DNA from 3 places in the Pelorhabdus sp. sgz311002 genome. Region 2 is predicted to be linked to each of the others. Evidence: riboswitches for the same ligand, from Rfam matches in the RefSeq annotation. Region 2 holds a riboswitch; each other region holds the start of a gene.
What was found. Region 2 has a riboswitch for cyclic di-GMP ahead of AC0NJP_RS06290 (response regulator). Riboswitches for the same ligand answer to the same signal wherever they lie in the genome.
Positions count from the first base shown of each region.

Region 1: linked by a shared signal. The riboswitch ahead of AC0NJP_RS11880 (hypothetical protein) and the one ahead of AC0NJP_RS06290 (response regulator) in region 2 are both predicted to bind cyclic di-GMP.
Region 3: linked by a shared signal. The riboswitch ahead of AC0NJP_RS10785 (methyl-accepting chemotaxis protein) and the one ahead of AC0NJP_RS06290 (response regulator) in region 2 are both predicted to bind cyclic di-GMP.

Region 1 covers NZ_JBWBCL010000007.1:104,750-111,559, reverse strand. Annotated here, with positions in the region: gene AC0NJP_RS11905 (SpoVR family protein) at 1-119, opposite strand, end outside; gene yhbH (sporulation protein YhbH) at 112-1,293, opposite strand; gene AC0NJP_RS11895 (serine protein kinase) at 1,332-3,260, opposite strand; gene AC0NJP_RS11890 (hypothetical protein) at 3,540-4,100, opposite strand; gene AC0NJP_RS11885 (hypothetical protein) at 4,149-4,415, opposite strand; gene AC0NJP_RS11880 (hypothetical protein) at 4,568-4,822, opposite strand; cyclic di-GMP riboswitch class I at 4,883-4,969, opposite strand; gene AC0NJP_RS11875 (indolepyruvate oxidoreductase subunit beta) at 5,019-5,591, opposite strand; gene iorA (indolepyruvate ferredoxin oxidoreductase subunit alpha) at 5,593-6,810, opposite strand, start outside.
Region 2 covers NZ_JBWBCL010000003.1:90,335-97,144, forward strand. Annotated here, with positions in the region: gene AC0NJP_RS06285 (NAD(P)-dependent oxidoreductase) at 1-565, opposite strand, end outside; gene AC0NJP_RS06290 (response regulator) at 904-1,392, opposite strand; cyclic di-GMP riboswitch class I at 1,456-1,541, opposite strand; gene AC0NJP_RS06295 (lysophospholipid acyltransferase family protein) at 1,725-2,609, shown strand; gene AC0NJP_RS06300 (ATP-binding protein) at 2,820-3,830, shown strand; gene AC0NJP_RS06305 (tetratricopeptide repeat protein) at 3,822-5,888, opposite strand; gene AC0NJP_RS06310 (mannitol dehydrogenase family protein) at 5,905-6,810, opposite strand, start outside.
Region 3 covers NZ_JBWBCL010000006.1:64,441-71,250, forward strand. Annotated here, with positions in the region: gene AC0NJP_RS10775 (SpoIIE family protein phosphatase) at 1-750, opposite strand, end outside; gene AC0NJP_RS10780 (hypothetical protein) at 856-1,251, opposite strand; gene AC0NJP_RS10785 (methyl-accepting chemotaxis protein) at 1,311-3,056, opposite strand; cyclic di-GMP riboswitch class I at 3,159-3,244, opposite strand; gene kdgT (2-keto-3-deoxygluconate transporter) at 3,363-4,346, opposite strand; gene AC0NJP_RS10795 (iron-containing alcohol dehydrogenase) at 4,740-5,897, opposite strand; gene AC0NJP_RS10800 (hypothetical protein) at 6,026-6,187, opposite strand; gene AC0NJP_RS10805 (LysR family transcriptional regulator) at 6,288-6,810, opposite strand, start outside.

The DNA.
Region 1 (6,810 bases), on a different contig from region 2:
ATATCCTCATAGCTGCACAATTCAAAATGCTGCTCATAAGTGTTAAGACCGATTTCCTGAACAAGCCTTTCAATGCTCTCATTCCAGGTTGCAAGCTCTGTTAAGGTATAATCATTCATAATCCTCCCCCCCTGCTTGCTCTTTCTCTAGGATTTTTTTGAAAGACGGCCAAATATCATCCTTAGTCAATATGGAGGCCATTACAAAATTCGGCGCTTTTACTTTCTTGGCAAAGTCGTCCTGAATCGTACTGCCCCACTGTGGCGCGCCCACATTGCCATACCCAAAGAGGTTGCAAATATCACAAAGCTTGCTGGCCAAAGTAATCGCTTTCGCATTGTCTTCTGACCAATTGTCGCCATCGGAACAATGAAAGGCATAAATATTCCAGATCGATGGATTATAGCGTTGCTCAATAATCTCCAAGGCCTTGCTATAACCACTGCTAATAAAGGTACCGCCTGACTCCCCCTTGTGAAAAAATTCTGCTTCTGTGACTTCCTTAGCTTCGGTGGAATGAGAAATAAAGACAACTTCGACCTGTTCATATTTGTAGCGGACGAATTGATATAAGAGAAAATAAAAGCTTCTAGCAAGATATTTACGTGTCTGATCCATCGATCCGGAAGTATCCATAATGCACAATACGACTGCATTAGAGTGATAATCAACATCCTCTTTAATACGGTGATATTTAAGATCTTCTTCCCGAAAAGGAATTCGCAGCCGTTCTTCTTCCCCTGCTGCAACGTCGGCTTCCCGTAAGCTTGTCTGTTGGCGCTTAATTTTTTCAATAAGCGTTCTTTTTTTAGCCAACCGCGGCGGAATTCCTTTTTTCTGAAAACCGGAACGTTTATGCTTATGACGCGTTTCCAGTTGCGAAAACTTTTTCCGTTCTAAATCAGGCAGCTGCAAATCTTCAAAAAGATAATTTGCTAACTCATCAAGAGTAATTTCTGTTTCAAAAATATCTTCCCCTGCGTCGCTGCCAGCTGGGCCAGGGATCTTTTCTCCCTGACCCTCTTTTGTCTTACCAATCGACTGACCTCTCGCTTCACCGCCTGTACCTGAACCAGTTCCTGGCGTATTTTTCCCGTAAATAAATTGATATTCTTTAATTCCCTTAATGGGAATTTTTATTTTTTTATTGCCGCTTTGACCAATAATACTCTCTTCGGCCACAATGCCGCCAAGATCCTTTTTGATCGCTTCTTCGACCAGTTCGCGATGTCGCTTGCGATCCCATTGGGAACGATCGGAACTAGCCTTGCTACCATCCTTAAAGACAGCCATGGCGCCCTTCCCCTCCCCTGTCATGCAAATTCAAAAAATCAATCTTTCCAGAGATTATTTGCGGCATATTTTAAAATCACATTGCAACAATGATCGCAATAACCGCTTCGCTTCATTTCCTCGACCATCGCATCATACTTACCGTCTTGTTCTTTATCACGTACTTTGGCTTTTGTAATAACGCGCGATAACTCTTTTACCGAAGCCGTCAATTTCTTTTCAATCGCTTCTTTTAAAGGCTCATAACTTTTATATTCAATCTTGCCGCCGCTTCGCAGCAACGAAAACATATACGAGGTTACGTCTTGGCGAAAACCGGCGGCAGCAGAACCGCTAATGCCGATCTGTTCTTCAATAGACTGCAGAAATTTCAAGTCGGGTTCTAGCTCTTCGCCAGTGTGGGGATCTTTGATCTTTGATGAATTAGCGAACGCCTCGGCATGATCGAGGTAATTATTGAAAAGGCTCTCAGCCTGTTCTTTATAGCCATGAATGAAAGCCCGCGTCACTTCTTTTTCTAAGAGCTTATTGTATTCTTTTTTAATTGTGTCTTGGAGGAAACCAAGATAGCGTTTTCGTTCTTCATCGCCAATAGCCATTTCTTTAACTGCTTTAATCAAAGTATCAATAATCGCAATCGGATTGATACAGTTCGATTCAGATTCCGATAAAGTCGTATCAATCGCTTTCATGATAAAGCGAGTAGAAATGCCAGTCATGCCTTCCCGTTGCGCCTCATCTTTGAGTTCAAAAATATCGACCTTTTTGGTAGAGCCCTTCTCTACAATTTCTTCGCCATTATAAATCTTAAGCTTATTTAAGGGATCAATCTTGGCTGAAGGAGAGAGTCGGCTCAAAATGGCAAACATCGAAGCCATCTCAATGGTATGTGGCGCAATATGAGCGGAAAAAGCACTATTATTAAGCATTTTTCGGTAAATTTTTACTTCTTCGTCTAGTTCAAGACAATAGGGCACTTCCACTTTGACAATCCGGTCCAAAATCGCTTCATTCGTATGATCTGACTTAAATTTATTCCATTCCGCTTCATTGGAGTGAGCTAAAATAATTCCGTCAAAATAAATCATCGAGCCTTTGCCTGGCGATGGAATTGATTTTTCCTGTGTCGCCGTAATCATCGTATGCAAATACTCTACATCATTTTTAAACACTTCAATAAACTCCACAATCCCGCGATTGCCCACATTAAAAGCACCATTTAAAGCTAGCACTCTCGGGTCGTCTTCCGGATATAAATCCATTTTTGATATATCGACAGAGCCAGATAACACCGAGGTATCCTGATTGTTAGGATCAACTGGCGGTACTACACCAACGCCCTTGCGGGAACGGATGGAAAACTCAGCCACAGTTACAGGAAATCGTTCATATTCACCATGAAAATCATTTTTCAAACGATAACGGCATACTGGGCACAAATCCCCCTCTATTTTAACACCAAGAATTTCTTCAAATTGAGGTCGTAAATGTTTAGGAATTAGATGCAGCGGCTCCTCCCGCATTGGGCAGCCTTCCAGAGTGTAAATCGGCGGACTCATCTCCAAGGCCCGTTTTAACGCTTCCATCAAAGAAGATTTCCCTGCACCTACAGGCCCCACTAAATATAAAACTTGCCGTGATTCCTCACCTTTCATGGCTGCAGAGTGAAAATAACGCATGATTTTCATAATACTTTTATCGATGCCAAAAAACTGATCCTCAAAAAAACGATAACGCCGCAGCGTATCATTGCCGTGAATCCGTTTCAAGCGCGGATCTTCTTCTGTTCTTACAATATCAACACCTGGCGCTGTTAGTAGTTCATGCATGCGTTGATGAGCTAGCATGACTCCTTTCGGATTTTCTTTTACGATTTTCAGATAATCAAGCAGCGTGCCAGAAAAATGCTCGTGCTTTCTCTCTACCCGATCTTGCTTAATCAGACTGACGAAATCAAAATTTGCCATACTTTCTCCCCCTTTTTGCATGCAATTATAATAAAAAAATGATAAGCCATCACGCTAAAAGAATTTTTATCCCTTCAGAGAAGACACGGCTTACCATTTGATTTAATATAGCAGATTTTTTTATCAATGTCTATAACAAAATAACATGAATACTGATAAAGAAAATTTTAAATATACTAAAATATACTATGATAGCAAAACTAAATCATGCCTCAAACGTAAATAGCGCGAATCACCAATCACGGCAATATCATCTATTATTATGAACAAAGCAATAAGTTAATGAAACCAAGACTTAGCAAAATGATACATCAGCCATGCCGTACCAAAAAAAGCGGTAAGGGCGATAAGGCCAAATAGAACTTTCTTCTTCTTCGTAAAACCGGCAGCTTGTTGACAATAATATTCTTTTTGTGTCTTTTTGCCGCATTCGTAGCAATAGCTATCTTCAGCAAAAACAGCCGTACCGCAAGAGTTACAAAAATAAACGACAGCAGGCTTTTTATGATCGGCGCTACCGCCAGACAATGCACCCACTTGCGACGGTTTTGGCTCTGGTACTTGCTCTGAAGCTTCGTCCGCTTTTTTCGCTGAGTCACCGCCTTCGCCTGACAACTCTTCAGCCGCCTTTGCAGCCGCTGCTACTTCGGCTTCTGTAATAACCAAACCATCCGTCGCTGTAGTCTCTGGTACTGGTGAGGCGAGTTCTTCTGTGGGCGAAGCAGGGACGGCAGCTTTTGGCTGTTTATCTGATTGTGTTAGATAGGCCACATCCTTGCCACACTTGCCGCAAAAATTTCCTTCCACACTTATGGTCACACCGCATTGAGGACAATACATAGCTAATCTCCTCCGAAATATCCAATCTATACAGATTTGAAAGACCGCTTATTTTTTCGTTACAACAACAATAACAAAAGTTACTATGATAATTAGCCCGACAAAAGCGCCAACTCCAGCAATCACCAATTTTTTGGGCGAAGCCAAAAAAGCAGCCAGCCCAGTCGGCGGCGCTGGATCTACCAACTCAGTTTCTACAGCTTCCGCTTCCGCCTCAGCCATTTCTTCCGTTTGATCTGGTTGTCGTTTGCCGCAGATCTGACAAAACAAAGCACTTTTCGGTATTTCTACACCGCAAAAAATACAATAGCGCATCCTGGCACCTCACTCATTACTTGCAGGCTGAAAATCTTTATTTTTATTCTTTTTCGCTAAAATCCGATCAAATCCTCTATTTAGAATAAAAAACCGCCGCAGTAAGCATTCGTGTAGTCGTAAGCTTACCGCGACGGTTTTTTATTCCTGTTCTATTTCTGTAAAAAGTTGGTACAGGAAATACCAGCTCGTTCCAATTCATTCGCAGAATGAAATAAGGTGAATTTTTTCCCTGTAGATAAAAACTCGCCTGAAACAGCTTGATTTAGGCCTTCACTCAGGCAGCTTTCACAATAATAATGCCCTTTGGACTTATTCTGCCCATCGTTATACATTTCAAGGCGCCGCGTAGCCTTACGGCCGCAACATTCACAACGGCCCAAGAGCTGGGCCAAATATTGTAACATGTAAAACCCTTCCTTATTTGCCTAAATTAAGCAACAAAAAACCAGGCTGCTCATCAAATTGATTGCAACCTGGCGCTCATAGACAGATCTGTCCTTAGATCCAAAGCTTTGCGTCCTTACCTTTCGATAAGTTTGCCGACGTTTTCTTTTGCTGACTCTTTCTTATGATACCATGCCCCTTAAGGCTTGGCAACTATCAGACTGTCTCTAACCCAGCTTGAAATGCGGCCTGATTGATTGAAAAAAGCTGGGGCTTAATCTGTTCTTTCATTGCTTCGTCCCAATGGATTGTGGTAAGGTCCATCGCCTTGACTAAAGCACCGAATAAAACAACGTTCATACAGCGACCATTGCCCAGCGCAAGGGCTATCTTTTCTGCAGCTACGATCGTCGTTGCCGCTTTCTCCTGTAAAGTTTCTAAAATGCCTGTAGGATAATCGCACTTTCCATTCAAAATCGGCGCTGAGGGAATCTGATAATCATTGACAACGATTTTGCCATCAGGCTTTAAATAATCTAACCAGCGCAGCGCTTCCATCTGCTCAAAAGATACGAGAATATCGGCTTCGCCTTTACCAATAATGGGTGAATAAACTTTTTCACCATAGCGAACCTGGGTACTCACACTGCCGCCGCGTTGGGCCATGCCATGTACTTCTGACATTTTTACGTCATAGCCGGCAGCCATAAGACCTGTAGATAAAATCTTGCTCACTAAAATGGTTCCCTGGCCGCCAACGCCTACTAATAAAATATTTTTCGTCGCCATCTTATTTCCCCTCCTTGGCAATCGCCTGTACCGGACAAACCTGCGCACAAACCTCACAGCCTACACACTGCATCGCATGGATCGAACTCTTTTTCGCCGCCTTATCAAAACGAAGGGCTGGACAGCCTGTTTTAATACATTTTTTACAACCGATACATTTCGCTTGATCGATTTTGCATTTTGCCAAATAGTCGCCGAATTCTTCGTGATCTTGCGGCGATGCTTTCTTTAACACGCAAGGCCAACGTGTAATAATGACCGAAGGTTCGTCAAGGGCCAAGGCCCAATCGAGCGCTTCACTGACTTCATCAAGGCGCAAAGGATTAATGGTTTTGACATGATCCACGCCAATGGCTTTTACCACAGAAGCAATATCAAGCGCTTTCGTTGGCATCCCTTGCAGTGTATAACCAGTGCCAGGATGATCCTGATGGCCCGTCATACCAGTAATTCGATTATCAAGAATACAAGTAATTGTATTGCTGCGATTATAAACAATATCAATCAAGCTCATAAGACCAGTATGGAAAAAGGTAGAGTCGCCGATTGTAGAAATTACTCGCGTATCTTCCTCAAAATAATGGAAAGTCTTTTGCAGACCATGCCCCACACTGGGAGCAGAGCCCATACAGTTGGCAGCATCTTTGGCATTTAAGGGATCGCCGCCGCCCAAAGCGTAGCAGCCAATATCGCCCATAATCGCTACATTCTTACGTTTTCCCAGTTCATAAAAGAACCCGCGATGAGGACAGCCCGCGCAAAGAACCGGCGGACGCGTTACTACAACGGAAGCGTCATAAGAAATCATCTCGCGACGTTTACCAAGGAGCGCCTGTGCGACAATATCAGGATTTAATTCACCGGTATAAGGAATTTTCGCTTTACCAATGCAAGCAATGCCAGCTGCTTTGATCTGCTCTTCCAAATAAGGCTCAAGCTCTTCCACGACGTAGAGCGTATCAACGGCAGCGGCAAAGGTACGGATTTTTTCGAGCGGTAGCGGATAAGTAAAACCAAGTTTTAAATATGAAGCATCTTCGCCAAAAACTTCCTTGGCATATTGAAAAGCAATCCCCGAGGAAATAATCCCGATTTTTTTACTGTGCCATTCGATATAGTTTAACGGCGTCTCTTCCGCGTAGCGCTGTAAAGTCTGCAGCCGTTCTTCCAAATTTACACGCAGCTTTTTCGCTACAGCCGGGACCAAATCATATTTTGC
Region 2 (6,810 bases):
CACGACGAACAACTTCTTTATTTAAACGGAATTCAGGAATTCCATACATCAAAACGCCGCCAGGCTCTTTCTGCCCTTCAAAAACAGTTACAGTAAAGCCAAGCTTCGCCAAATCACCTGCTACGGTTAATCCGGCAGGACCCGAACCAATTACGGCAACCTTCCCTTTATGAACGATTTTTTTATGAATTGGACTAATATCCATTTCCGCATCAAAATCAGCAATAAAGCGTTCTAGTTTGCCAATCTTAATACCTGCGTTCTTTTTATTTAATATACAGGCAGCTTCGCACTGTTTTTCATGAGGACATACCCGCCCACATACAGCAGGAAGATTACTGCGTCTAGCAATTACTTCACTAGCAGCGCCAATATTCCCTTTAGCAAGCTCTGCGATAAAACTAGGAATTTCATTCTCAATCGGACAGCCTGTACGACAAAACGGTTTCGCACAATTAAGGCAACGTTTTGCTTCCGCAATTGCCTCTTTCGTCGTAAAACCGGCGTCAATTTCATGAAAATCTAACGACTGTTCTTCAAAATTACTTTTTTGATCAATAAGCAATCCAATCCCCTCCACATCCATAAGCTTCTGCACTTCTATATTTCTCTCGCTTGCAGTAAGCAAAAACCTTTGGATAACCAACAATATCCTCTAGTCTTAACAAAAAAAATCGAATTTCCTATAGATAAAATTCGATTTTTTCTTATTGCTATCATACACTAAACATATAAAAAATTCTAGAATAATTAAATGGAGCGGCTGATTCTATAAAAAAAGACTACCGCACCAAGGAAAAACTCTAGCTTATCTTGTGATTTGTTTACGCAAACCTCAACATAGGCTCGAAATCTTTTCTTATATGCGGTAGCCCTTTACTATTTTCTAGAATACAAACGCTATTATTGCTGCATTGCCAGCAAAGCCTCGTATTTTTTAATTTGAACCTGCATCTCGCCATATTCACGACGCAAGCGAATATATTCTTTCGCAAGCCCGTCCTTTTCATCTTGTTCTTTTTTTTGCGCCTTAAGCTGATCGCTAATTTGGCATAGTAAAGCCAAAAAATCGTCCATTTCAACCGCCTTCGGTAAGAAAAAAGAAATTCCGCTAAGTGCTGCTTTCATCAACAGCTTGGGTTCGATCATGCTATTAACAGCTAAAATAATTTGCTTAGTCGACACAGCACGAAGCTTTTGCGTAAAGTCAAATCCGTCAAAATCCCCCGAAAAATCCACTATAACCAAACTATATTCATCAGACTGTTGGCGATATGCACTTATTGCCGCGGCGACGTCCTTAAAAACATCGCAACAAAAATCTCTTTTTTGGCACTGCTCCCGCAATCGTTGCAGCCAAAGTTCGTCTTGGGTAACAAATAATAATTTCAACGCCATCCTCCTGCTCTTTGAAAAATAAAAAAACTGCCTGTTCATTCCGCTCTTACTTTGCGTGAATACAACCTGGCAGTCTTCGACATAAAATCATTAGACCCATGGCTTTGCGTCCCATCCTTTCGGAAGGTTTGCCAATCAGTAGAGCTTTTAAAGTTCTACTTATTTATTTTGTTTAATTATACTATACCGTAAAACAAAAGCGGAAACAAGTAGAAATGTGACAATATTTGTTGCTTAGCTCTTTTGTTTACAAACATTTATAAATAAACTACAATTAAACTAATGTCAAAAATTTATTTTAATTGTCTATCTGGGGAGAGACACATATGCTATTTAAAAATTTTCAATATAATCTACTAAAGGCAATCAGTGCTTTCGTCTGCCTTCTACCTTATTCGCTTGTCTGCCGTATTGGACGAAGTCTAGGTTACCTTTTCTATCTTGTCGGTGCGCGCCAACGACGCCGCGCCATCACTCAAAGCATGGACTGTCTGCAAATTTCATTGTCCGAGGCGAAACAAATTATCCATACAGTTTTTGGTAATTTAGGACAAACCTTGATGGAAGTTCTCTATACGCCTGCCCTTACTCCAGAAAAAATCAAAAAACATATTGCGATTGAAGGTTTGGAGCATTTAAGGGGGGCCATTGACCAAGGACGCGGCGTGGTACTTCTTACCGCCCATATAGGGAATTGGGAGTGGCTCGGCGCAGTCCTAGCTAACACAGGACTGCCGATTACAACGATCGCCAAGCCACAACCAAATCCTCACTATACGCGATTACTCAATGAATATCGCGAAAAAATGGGTCTGGAAGTATTTAATCGTAGTGGCGCCGAGCTTGTAAAAGCGGCGCGAGCCTTAAAAAAAGGAAAAGCCCTAGGGTTTTTAGCAGATGAAGACGGTGGTGTTGACGGCATTTTTGTTGACTTTTTTAATCGAAAATCAGCCACGCCAGCAGGTCCGGCAGTATTTGCCCGCAAGTTCGGTTCTATTATTGTGCCGGCCTTTATTTTTCATCGTCCTGAGGGAGGCCATCAAATTGTTATCAAACCAGCTTTTCCTTATGAACGATACGATGACGAAACACAAGAACTTTATGAAAACACTGCAAAAATGACGCAAGCGATTGAAGAAGCGATTCGTAACCATCCATCAGACTGGATTTGGTTTCGCAAACGCTGGAATACAAAATATCCCAAACAATAAATTTAGGGCTGTCTTTAAGGAAGTACAAAAGATTTTGTAACTTCCTAGAGACAGCCTTTTTTAATGAAATAGCAAATTAAGTCAAAAAGATTTAATCTCCTTCTTTCAAAAGGAAGGATTTTCCTTTTGAGGAACGAATAGGTATTTATAGGGTGCAAGTGAAATTTTGTACAATCCATTAGAAACTACGAATGATAGAGGTGCTGAACTTTGAAAAATGGCGATCTCATCTTACGACTGGAAGGAAATATCTTATCCATTGTATTGCTGCTTTTTTTATTACTGATAGCGGAACCAAATCTTCCCCTTGAGGAAGATACAGATCATCAGCTCCATCGACTGATTACCCTTTTAAACGTTTTCCTGGTTATCGCTTGCATCAGTCTCACCCATCATTTTTTTACGAACTTCAAAGCCAAACTAAATTACACAGCTAAAACGCTAATCACATCTTCTTCTGAAGTCTGTCCAACTAGTTGGCCTGATCTAGCGCCTCTATTCGAATATCTAACACAGCAAAAAGAATCGATGCGTAAACTAGATCGTCTAAATATGGTTGGCGAAATGTCAGCCGGAATTGCCCACGAAATTCGCAATCCCATGACAACAGTAAGAGGATTGCTCCAGTTTCTAAGTCATAAGAAAGAATTGGCGGCACATCACGATAATTTTAGTCTCATGATTGATGAAATTGATCGAGCCAATAGTATTATCACTGAATTTTTATCACTTGCTAAAAATCGCCCATTAGAATTTAAAGAAAAAAACCTAAATGACATTGTTTGTGAGATTTATCCGCTACTAGAAACAGATGCACTACGCAATAACTGTCAAATTAAACTAGACCTCACACCAACACCCAATCTACTTATTGATCCAAATAGCATTCGCCAACTAATTCTAAATTTAGTCCGCAACGGTCTTGAAGCAATGATAGAAAATCACGGCCAACTGGTCATAGCAACAAAATCAACCGCCCAGGGAGTCTTGCTTGCCATAAAAGACAACGGTCCAGGGATCTCACCAACAATCCAAGCAAAACTAGGAACGCCTTTTTTGACAACCAAAGAGACAGGCACGGGTCTTGGACTTACTATTTGCTATCGCATTTTAGAGCGACATCGCGCTACCTTAACTGTTGACAGCGCCCCCAGTAGCGGAACAATATTTACAATCTGCTTTGCCAATTCCTTTCCAGAAAAACTGCAAAAACTATCTTAAATTAAACTCTAGCAAAGCTTTTTTTACAGTTTTTATTACAGTCGGCCAATCGCCGGCTGTTTTTTGTCGAAATAATCGAGTATGAGGATACCACGGCGTATCTTCTCGGTCCATTGCCCAACGCCAATCCGGCGAAAAGGGAATAAAAATCCAAGTAGGTTTTCCCATTGCGCCTGCCAAATGTGATACAGAAGAATCTACAGTAATAATTAGGTCTAGGTTGTCAATCACAGCAGCTGTTTCCGCAAAATCACTTAATTCTTCCGCTAGATTCAGTATACTTCCAACGGGAGCTTCCTGTATATCCGCTGCTTTTGAACCGACTTGCAAACTAACCCAATTAATTGACGGAACTGTAAATAAATCTTTAAATAAAGAAAAAGGAATCGAACGATTATGATCATTATCATGATTAGGGTTTCCCGCCCAAACAATACCAACCCTTAACCGCTTTCCTACCGGAAGAACATTTTGTAGGCGGATTCGCCACTGTTCCCTTAAAGACGGCATAGACTGAATATAGGGTGATCTAAAACTAACTTGATCAAAAGGAATTGAGAACTCATAGGGCAGACTTAACAACGGACAAGCAAAATCATAGTTTCCCGGCGGATAGTCACTGCCAGCATAAATAGTAAACTGATCTTGCGTCCCAGCTAAAAGACGCTTGATAGGTGTTTGCACCCATACAGTTGTATGCTTGGCCTTAGCTGCCACTAAATAGGCAAAACGAATAAATTGCAGCGTATCACCAAACCCCTGATCAAAATAAATTAAAATACTTTTGTCAGATAAGTCCTCCCCATGCCAGCGGGGTAATTTCGGATCAAAAGATTCGCCAATTAGATAACGAATCTCAAAATTTTTCCAACCACGTTCATAATCGCCTCGCAACAAATAAATAATGGCTAAGGAGCATTTCGCAATCAAGCAAGCGGGGTTCAAAGTAATCGCTTTTTCATAGAAAGCCTCCGCTTCATCAAGTTGATTCATATATCGACAGAGATTTCCCAAATTATGATGTACTTCTGAACAATTCTCGTTTAATGACAGAGCCTTCAAAAAGCATGTCTTAGCCTCATCAACTCGATTCTGGTCTTTTAAAACAATTCCCAGATTATTGTATCCTTCCAAATAATCGGGCTGAAGCTCAATTGCCCGCAATAAACAAGCTTCAGCCTCAGCAAGCCCATGTGTTTCCTTAAGAGCCATTCCTAAATTGCCATAGGCTTCAGCATACTCTTTATTTTGTTCAATTGCTTGACAGAAAAAAGAAATTGCATCACCTAAATTTTTCATTTCTGCTAAAACAATTCCTAGAGCATTGCAAGCTTCAGGAAATTCAGGCTGTAAAAGCAATGCCTGGCGAAGCAAGGCCTCGGCCTCAGATAGCCGCTTCTGCTCTTTTACCGCTAAAGCCATTTTCAAATGCGCGTCAGCATGGTTAGGATCAATTTGAATCACTCGAAAAAAACTCAGTTCGGCTTTTTCCCATTGTCCGGCTCGATACTGCAGATTGCCCAAAGAAAGCAGATTGAAAATTTGTTTAGGATCTTGCTTATCAGACTCTTGAAAAGCCCGTTCCGCTTCTTCTAGACGTTCAAGCTTTTCCAATACAGCGCCTTTTAACGTATGAATTTCATGCAACTGCGGCGCCATGGTCAAAAGAATGTCAAAGACGGCAAGCGCTTCCTCAAGTTCGCCGATTCCATAATACAGCAATCCTAAGTTATAATGAGCGTCTATATAATCGTCTTGAATTTGGATTGCCCTTTGAAAAGCCGCTTTTGCCCCTTCTATATCCTCTTGTTCTGTCTTCAATATCCCTAAATTGTTATAGGCTGGAGCATACTTTGGCATCAGTTTTAGCGCAGTAAGAAAATACTCCTCCGCTTCTTCGTAGCATTTTAGGTTCTTCAAAACAAGGCCTAATTTATCATAAGCTTCATAGGACTGAGGGTTTTCTTCGATAGCTTTTGAAAAAGCTGTCTTTGCTTCATGCCACTTAGCATCTTTGGCTTTTTCCATCCCAAGTGCTAAATATACGTGTTCGTTCATGACAGTTCCTTTCCGGTTATTTCGCAAGTTCCTGTTGCAACGTTTTTCGTACCGCGCCGCTGCCTTCAATCATCGCAGCAAAATATTCTTCAATTTTATTGCCGAGACCTGCCTCATATAGATTAATGCCAAACAAGTCTTCATTGCTTAAGATGGGTGCAAGAGCTTCATGAATTTTTAAGCAGTCAGTATCTCCTAGCTTTACTTGCTGCAAATAAGCAGTCAATTTTTCCGCTAAGGGGTCGGGGCTAAGCTCAAAAGGCTTCCCTTGGTCATCAATAGCAAGCAAGTAGCGGCACCAACCGGCAATAGCTAAAGGAATAAACCGCAAGTCTTCTGGCCGTAAAGAATCACTTTTTTGATAAGCTTTGATGGTTTCACCAAATCGCACACCAACTTTTTGCGAAGTATCTGTAGCAATCCGCTGTGGTGTATCAGGAATGTAGGGATTCGGCAAACGCACCTCTAGTACTTCCTGAATAAAAGACAGCGGCTTTAGAATTTCCGGATCTACTACTACAGGCATGCCCTCATCATATCCTATTTTTTCAACCAGTTGCTTTAGCTCCGGATCTTTCATTTCATCGGCAATCAAAGTATAACCAAGCAAACAGCCAAAAACAGCGAGAGCCGTATGCAGAGGATTAAGGCAAGTTGTAACCTTCATTTTTTCAACTTTCTCTACAGTCTGTCGATCAGTAAATAAAACACCGACATCTTCTAAAGGCATGCGCCCATTGGGAAAATGATCTTCGATCACTAAGTATTGTGGACCTTCAGCATTTACAAAGGGAGCAATAAAAGTATTCTTCTTCGTACGAATCAGTTCCGTATCGCCAAAACCGCAGTCATGGAGCTTTTTCTGAACTATTTCGGAAGGCCGTGGCGTAATTTTATCAATCATCGTCCAGGGAAAAGCGAC
Region 3 (6,810 bases), on a different contig from region 2:
CACGCGTTTGCCATAAAGTTGTTCCATCGAAACACTTATATATAGCAACTGCCACGTTGCAGCATCAATCACATAAGCCAAGCCAGGCAATACTTGCACAATATTATTTAAGATTTGCTGTCGTTCCTGATTTTCTAGCAACGCTTTTTCGATCATATTGCGGCTTAAGACTTCTGCTACTAAGGGAACCATTCCCTCAATCAAAGCGACAATATCCGCTTGAATTTGATTGGGTCGCATATCAGCAAGATGAATCAGCCCCATTATTTTTCCTTGATAAACAATCGGAATCATGGCCGCACTTTGAAATCCTGTAGCAACGCAAATTCCTCGATAATTGCCAAGATCCGCTTCACTAAGTAGACCCTCTAATTGAGAAAAAGCAGGTAAAATATACGAGCCTTGTTCATTTATCAAATGCAAATCGCACGGCAACAGCCTTCCGGCGGCTAGACGGGTGCAAATACAATCCCCGTTGGAAATTTGCACAAAATTTTCTTGTTCCCAAAACTCTTGACTGAAACCAGTATAAGCTTGATAAGGAATCCCCCCCTGCTCATCAAGAACGCGGATTCCTACACATTGACATTGAAATTCCTTTTGCATGAACTGAACAAGCGATATAAGAAATTCTTCCTTTGATGCAACAGCGCTACAGCTATAAATCAATTGTTTAATCGCCTCAAGGCGATCTGTATTGGCGGTAGAGTCGCCAATTGTAGTAATTTTCCTCACTTTTTTCTGTTTCATTTACGCTTCCCCCTCTACCGACGCTGTTATTCATAGTAACATTTTGACACAATTACGCCAAACCCTGCCGTAAGCTCCAAAAAGAAAAGAGCCATTAGGCTCTTTTCATGGCAGAAATTGAATTGTAATTTCGCTCAAATAAGGCACTACCGCGGAAAACGGCTCCTCTAGATAATTTTTATCATCAGCCAAAACCTTTTCTAAAACGGTACGTTCTAACGTCACAAAAGGTTTTATTTTTCCTAAAAAGGGATGCTGGAACTGAGGATCAAGCGTGTTTGATTCGACCGTCTCAATTTTAAGGCCTTTCAGTAAAAATGTATACTCACCAACTATCTTGCCTTGCTCCAGAATACGGATCGCCGCCCGATTTTCTTGGTTCGCCATCACAGAATTGACCATCCCCATAATATGAGGATGTTTTGCACCAAGCGCTTCAACATTGCGCAAATGAAAGGGAACAATTTGGTCGCGAATCAATTGATCTAATTCATCACCCATGGTACAACCTCCTAGTATCATAATATACTAGAGTACCCTGTTTTTTGTTAACAATACCCTTATAGCTTGAATTTGCGAATCGCTGATTGAAGTACTTCCGCCATGCGCGCCAGTTCCTGACTTGAGGCAGCAATCTCTTCCATCGAAGCCGATTGTTCTTCTGTAGCAGCTGAAACAGTCTGAGTTCTACCAGCTGTTTCGCGACTTACCTGATCAATTTGCTGTACTGAGGCAGCAACAGTTTTGCCATTGCCTGCCATTAAATCAATTGCCTGGGAAATACCTTGCACTTTTTCTGTCACATCACTAACCAGTTCCTTGATTTCCCCAAAAACACCACCTGCTTCTTCGACAACAGCAGTACCGGTTTTCACTTCCTTTGTGCCTGTTTCCATTGCAGCTACAGCGGCATCCGTATCGACTTGAATGTCACGAATCAAAACTTCGATCTGTTTAGCCGCATCTTGGGACTGTTCCGCTAATTTTCGCACTTCTTCCGCTACGACAGCAAAACCTTTGCCTTGTTCTCCTGCGCGAGCCGCTTCAATAGCAGCATTGAGGGCTAGCAAGTTAGTTTGCCCGGAAATGCCGGAAATAGTTTCTACAATTTGCCCGATTTCTTTGGATCTTGCCCCTAAATTAGCAACAACTTGCGCCGATTCCACGACAGTTTTTTCAATATGAGCCATCTGCTCATTTGCTTTTTGCACACGGGCCGTACCAGAAAAAGAAGCTTTCGCCGCGGCTTCCGCCACCTGGCTAACAGCCAGTGCGTTAGCCGATATCTTACCCATTCCCTGCGACATTTCTTCTACCGTTGCGGCAGCTGCATCAACGGCTTTCGCCTGCGCTAAAGCGCCCTCGGCAATCTCCGTAACCACAGTTGCAACCTGCGTTGAGGCCCGCGCTGACTGATCAGCACTTGCCGTTAACTCTTCTGATGACGCCGCCACTTGCTCTGACTGTTTGGCTACCGAACCAATGAGTTCACGCATACTCTCCCTGAGATGCGCCAATGACATCGCAACTTGACCAAATTCATCGCCGCGATTGACAAAGGCAGGCGGCAATTGCACCGAATAATCACCACTAGCCATTTGATCAAGCGCTTGTGTCATTACCTGCAAAGGCTTCACAACCATCCGAGTTAACACAAAACTAAGCAAAACACTGACAGCAAGAATCAGTACCATAACAGCCAGAGAAAAGAACTGAACGCGGGCCGCATTTTGAGCAGAGTCTGCTACGATATCAGTTACCACTTTTGCTTCATTGGCTTCAATCGCAGCCAACGCGGCCTGTAATTGCTGCGCAAAGGGCGTTAATTCTTTGGTTACTGCCGCCGCTTCGGCTTCAGCTTTAGCCTGCAGGGCGCCGTTTCCCGCTTTTTTGGCTTGCTGCGCCTCCACTAAGCGAGGAATCAATCGCTCTTTAACCCCAGAATAGTACGTGTTCGTATTGTTAACTAGCTTTTCAACCTCTGCTTTATCAGACGAACTCGCTTTCGCTAATAGTTGTTGTTCTAATTCAACCACTGTATCCATTTTCCCAATAAACCCCTGACGGTATTTATCATCACCATCAGCAATAAATCGACGAATTTCCAAAACAGCGCCTGTATAAACATTCTCGGCCTTAGCAGCTGTTAAAGCTCTTGTATTAGAGCTGCCAATAGTACTAATCGCGCTAGCATTCTTACCTGATTCATGATAAAAACCAATTCCCAAAACCAGAATCAATACGATCATAACCAAAAAACCAATTCCAATTTTCATGCCAATATTCTGCTTTCCCGCTTGTATCACTGCCAAAAAATTCATCCCCCTCTATATTATAAAATGTAAAAAAACAATAAAAAACGTCAGACTGCCTGCTGCGAATCTGACGATGGAGATACAAAATAACCAACTAGCAACCTGGCGATCATGGACCTTCGTCTTTAGACCCAGTGGCTTTGCGTCCTTGTTTTTCAACAAGTTTGCCCAATGGTGAATCAATATCTTTTCCTATAACAGTTAAAAGATTACAGTATATTTGGAAATTTGTCAATAAATGAAAAAGAGCATTATCGAAGCAGAAAAACTTGCTTCAATAATGCAAAGAGGGCCTCGTTAATAGCTGGTTTTTTCTACTAAAGTATCGCCTTTTCTGCGTTTGGCATAATTACTCCACCAAGCAGTAATTATCGGCACTAAAACAGATGTTACAATAACAGATGTGGCGACAAGCGCCGTTGCTGCCTGGGCAACAGGTTCAAACGCCGGATTCATGCCAGCAATAATAATAGGATTCGTTACAGCGGCGCCAGCCGTACTAGAAGCAGCAATCCCTGCCGTTCCATTGCCGCCGCCAATAAATTTATCAGCAAGCATAAGCGGAATTCCTGTAATAATAATAACACCAACACCAAGTAAAATACCAAGTAAACCTGTTTTTAGAATCACACTTAAATCAATTGTATTTCCTAGCGCAAAGGCAAAAAAAGGAATCATTGTATGTGTCGCCTTGCCAAAAAATTCACGCAGTTCGTGGTCGAGATTCCCTAAAGCAAAACCAACGAGGAAGGGTAAAACCGCACCGACAAACAAGTGTGGTTCAAAGGAGGCAATACCGGCTCCACCTAAGATCAACATGGTAACGAGCGGACCTGATTCAATGGACATCAATACAAAAGCTCCCGCTTCTTCCTGAGTACCATATTGCTGCATAATCGAAGCGTAAAGACCGCCATTCGTCATATCCATAGCTGCAATAATAGCTATCGTAGAAAGTCCGGCAAAAAAACCATTTTGAATCCCATTACCAGGAAGAATACTCGCCGTTACTAAGGCGACAACCCAAGCAACAGCAATTTTTGTTATCACTAAAGTACCTGATTTTTTCAGTACAATTCCAGTAGCGCGAACATCAATCGCTGCCCCCATACAGAAAAACCAAACAGCTAAAATTGGTACAGTTCCTGTAATCAAGCCATTGGTAAACGATCCGAAATACTTGCCTGACCAAGGAGCAAAAGTGTGACACAGAGCTCCTAAAAACAATGGAACTAACATGAGACCGCCAGGAATTTTATCAATTTTCTGTTTAATTTGCATATTCTAGCCTTCCCTTCTGTCATTAAATTGCGTATTAATTCATGAATCTATTAATAATATAAAAATTCATCGCCAAAATCTCTTTCTCGCTATTTAATAACTTAAAATTCATTAGTGTACCGGTTTACATTACACAAAAAGACTGTTTTTGCAGCAATCCCACATTTATTTTGCTGAAACTTCTTATTCGTCTATTACAACCCCCTTTTTAAAATTCCATATTATAAAACTTTATTTCACGAATTTTATAATTTTATTATATATTTCATTTTTTGTTTTTACAAGAATATTTCCACAGTTCTAATAATAAATTTCACAATGTGGAATACTAATTCATTTTCATTTATCAAAAAGGGATCTAAGCTGCTGATTTGCAGCTAGATCCCTTATACTTTATAAAGCAGCCAGCAAGATTTTTCTAACTTCCGCTGGTGTAATATCAGCATTTTCCCCTAATTTTACCATGCCGTGTTTTTCTAAACTCTTAACCACTTCTTCAACAGCATCAGCGCCTAAGTGATATTCAGAAAGATGTGTTGGCACGCCCATCGCAACAAAGAATTCACGCGTTTTTGCAATCGCTTGCTCAATCCGTTCCTCTTCCGGCAAATTCCCTAATGACCAAATTCGGTCTGCATATTGAAGCAGCTTATCACGCTTCTGCTCTTTTCGGACAGTCAGCAGCGCTGGTAATACGATCGCCAACGTTTGGGCATGATCCAATCCGTAAAGCGCTGTAATTTCGTGGCCGATCATGTGGGTGGCCCAATCCTGCGGAACGCCTTGACCGATCAATCCATTTAGCGCCAAGGTAGCACTAAACATCCAGTTTGCTCGTACATCATAATCGTCCGTCTTCGCAATAGCTTTTGGCCCTTCTTCGATTAGGGTAAGCAGCAAACCTTCCGAAAAACGATCCTGCACCTTGGCTTGTACGGGATAGGTCATATATTGTTCCATCACATGAATGAAGGCATCAACAACACCGTTGCCAACCTGTTTCATTGGCAGTGTATAAGTGTACTCGGGATCAAGAATTGAAAATTTCGGAAACAACAGTGGATTAGAAAACGCCAGTTTATCTTTCCATTCTTTTCGACTGATAACACCTGTCGGATTCATTTCTGATCCTGTAGCAGGCAAGGTAACAATCGTTCCAAACGGAACAGCCTCGTGAATGGCCAAACCTTTCGCTACAATATTCCACGGATCCTCTTGTGTAAAAGGAACAGCTGCTGCAATAAATTTCGTACCGTCCATAACCGAACCGCCGCCAATTGCCAGTAAAAAATCATACTTTTCTTTTCTAATCTTTTCTACTGCCTGAATCAGTGTTTCATAGGCCGGATTCGGTTCAATACCGCCGAATTCACCAATTTCGAACTCCTTTAATGCAGCTTTCACTGCATCAAGAACACCCGTCTTTTTTACACTGCCGCCGCCATAAATTAAAAGGACTTTTGATCCTGCCGGTATTTCTTTCGGCAGACGTTTCACCTGATTTTTGCCAAAAAGAATCTTAGTTGGGTTTTGAAACTGAAAATTATTCATCTAACCAGCTCCTTATCCATTCTATTTTCTAAATTTTCCACAAAAATCAAAATTCACCTGCTTAATTTAATGACTTTTTCAAAGAAAAAACCGCCCAAATCATATTTCGGCGGCTAAAACGATCACTATTATTTTGCCAAAAGACTAGCAACTAGATGATAATCGATGGACCTCATGTCACCAGGCACTTTGTCAACACCGACTAAAAAAGCTACTTTAAAACGAGCGCAAATATTAAAATCCTTCGTATTTACAGCGCACGTTTGGCAGTTGCTTTTAAATGGGCACATGCTAAAAATCCCCCTGTCACTTCACAAAATTTACCATATTTAAAATATTTGGTTGTAGTATAACACACTCCCTTATTAAATAGCAATGCCTCTCCCGGCTTTAATTGTCGCTATTTTTCGGCAAATCATTCCCTTTACTAAGCAAAATTTGTAGAAACCGTGTCGCTGCCGTCGATAATCGTCTATGTCTAAGCCAAACAATCGCTTTTTTAATTTCTAATGGAGAATTTTCTAGCTCACGATAAAGCAAATGCTGGCTAGGAATCAGTCCAAGTACCGAACGCGGCACAACGGCTAAACCAATCCCCTCATTCGCTAATACGAGAAGTGTCCGTATATCGTCGCCACTACAGCAAATAAAAGGATCAAAACCAACCATTTTGCAACATTTTTTAATCATCATTTCATTGCTTTTATGTAATAAAAGCGGCTTATTTTTCAAATCCGCTAATGCGATCGCCCCCCTCCCCCTCTCTCCTTGCCACCTTTCGCTCATGGCAACAAGCATTGGCTCAGAGGGCAGATCGAGAAAATGATAAAAAGCCGGATCAAAGCCAGAGCGCACAATCCCGATTTCAATCCGTTTATTTTGTAAGAGTTCTAAAATTTCCTGCGTATCGCCC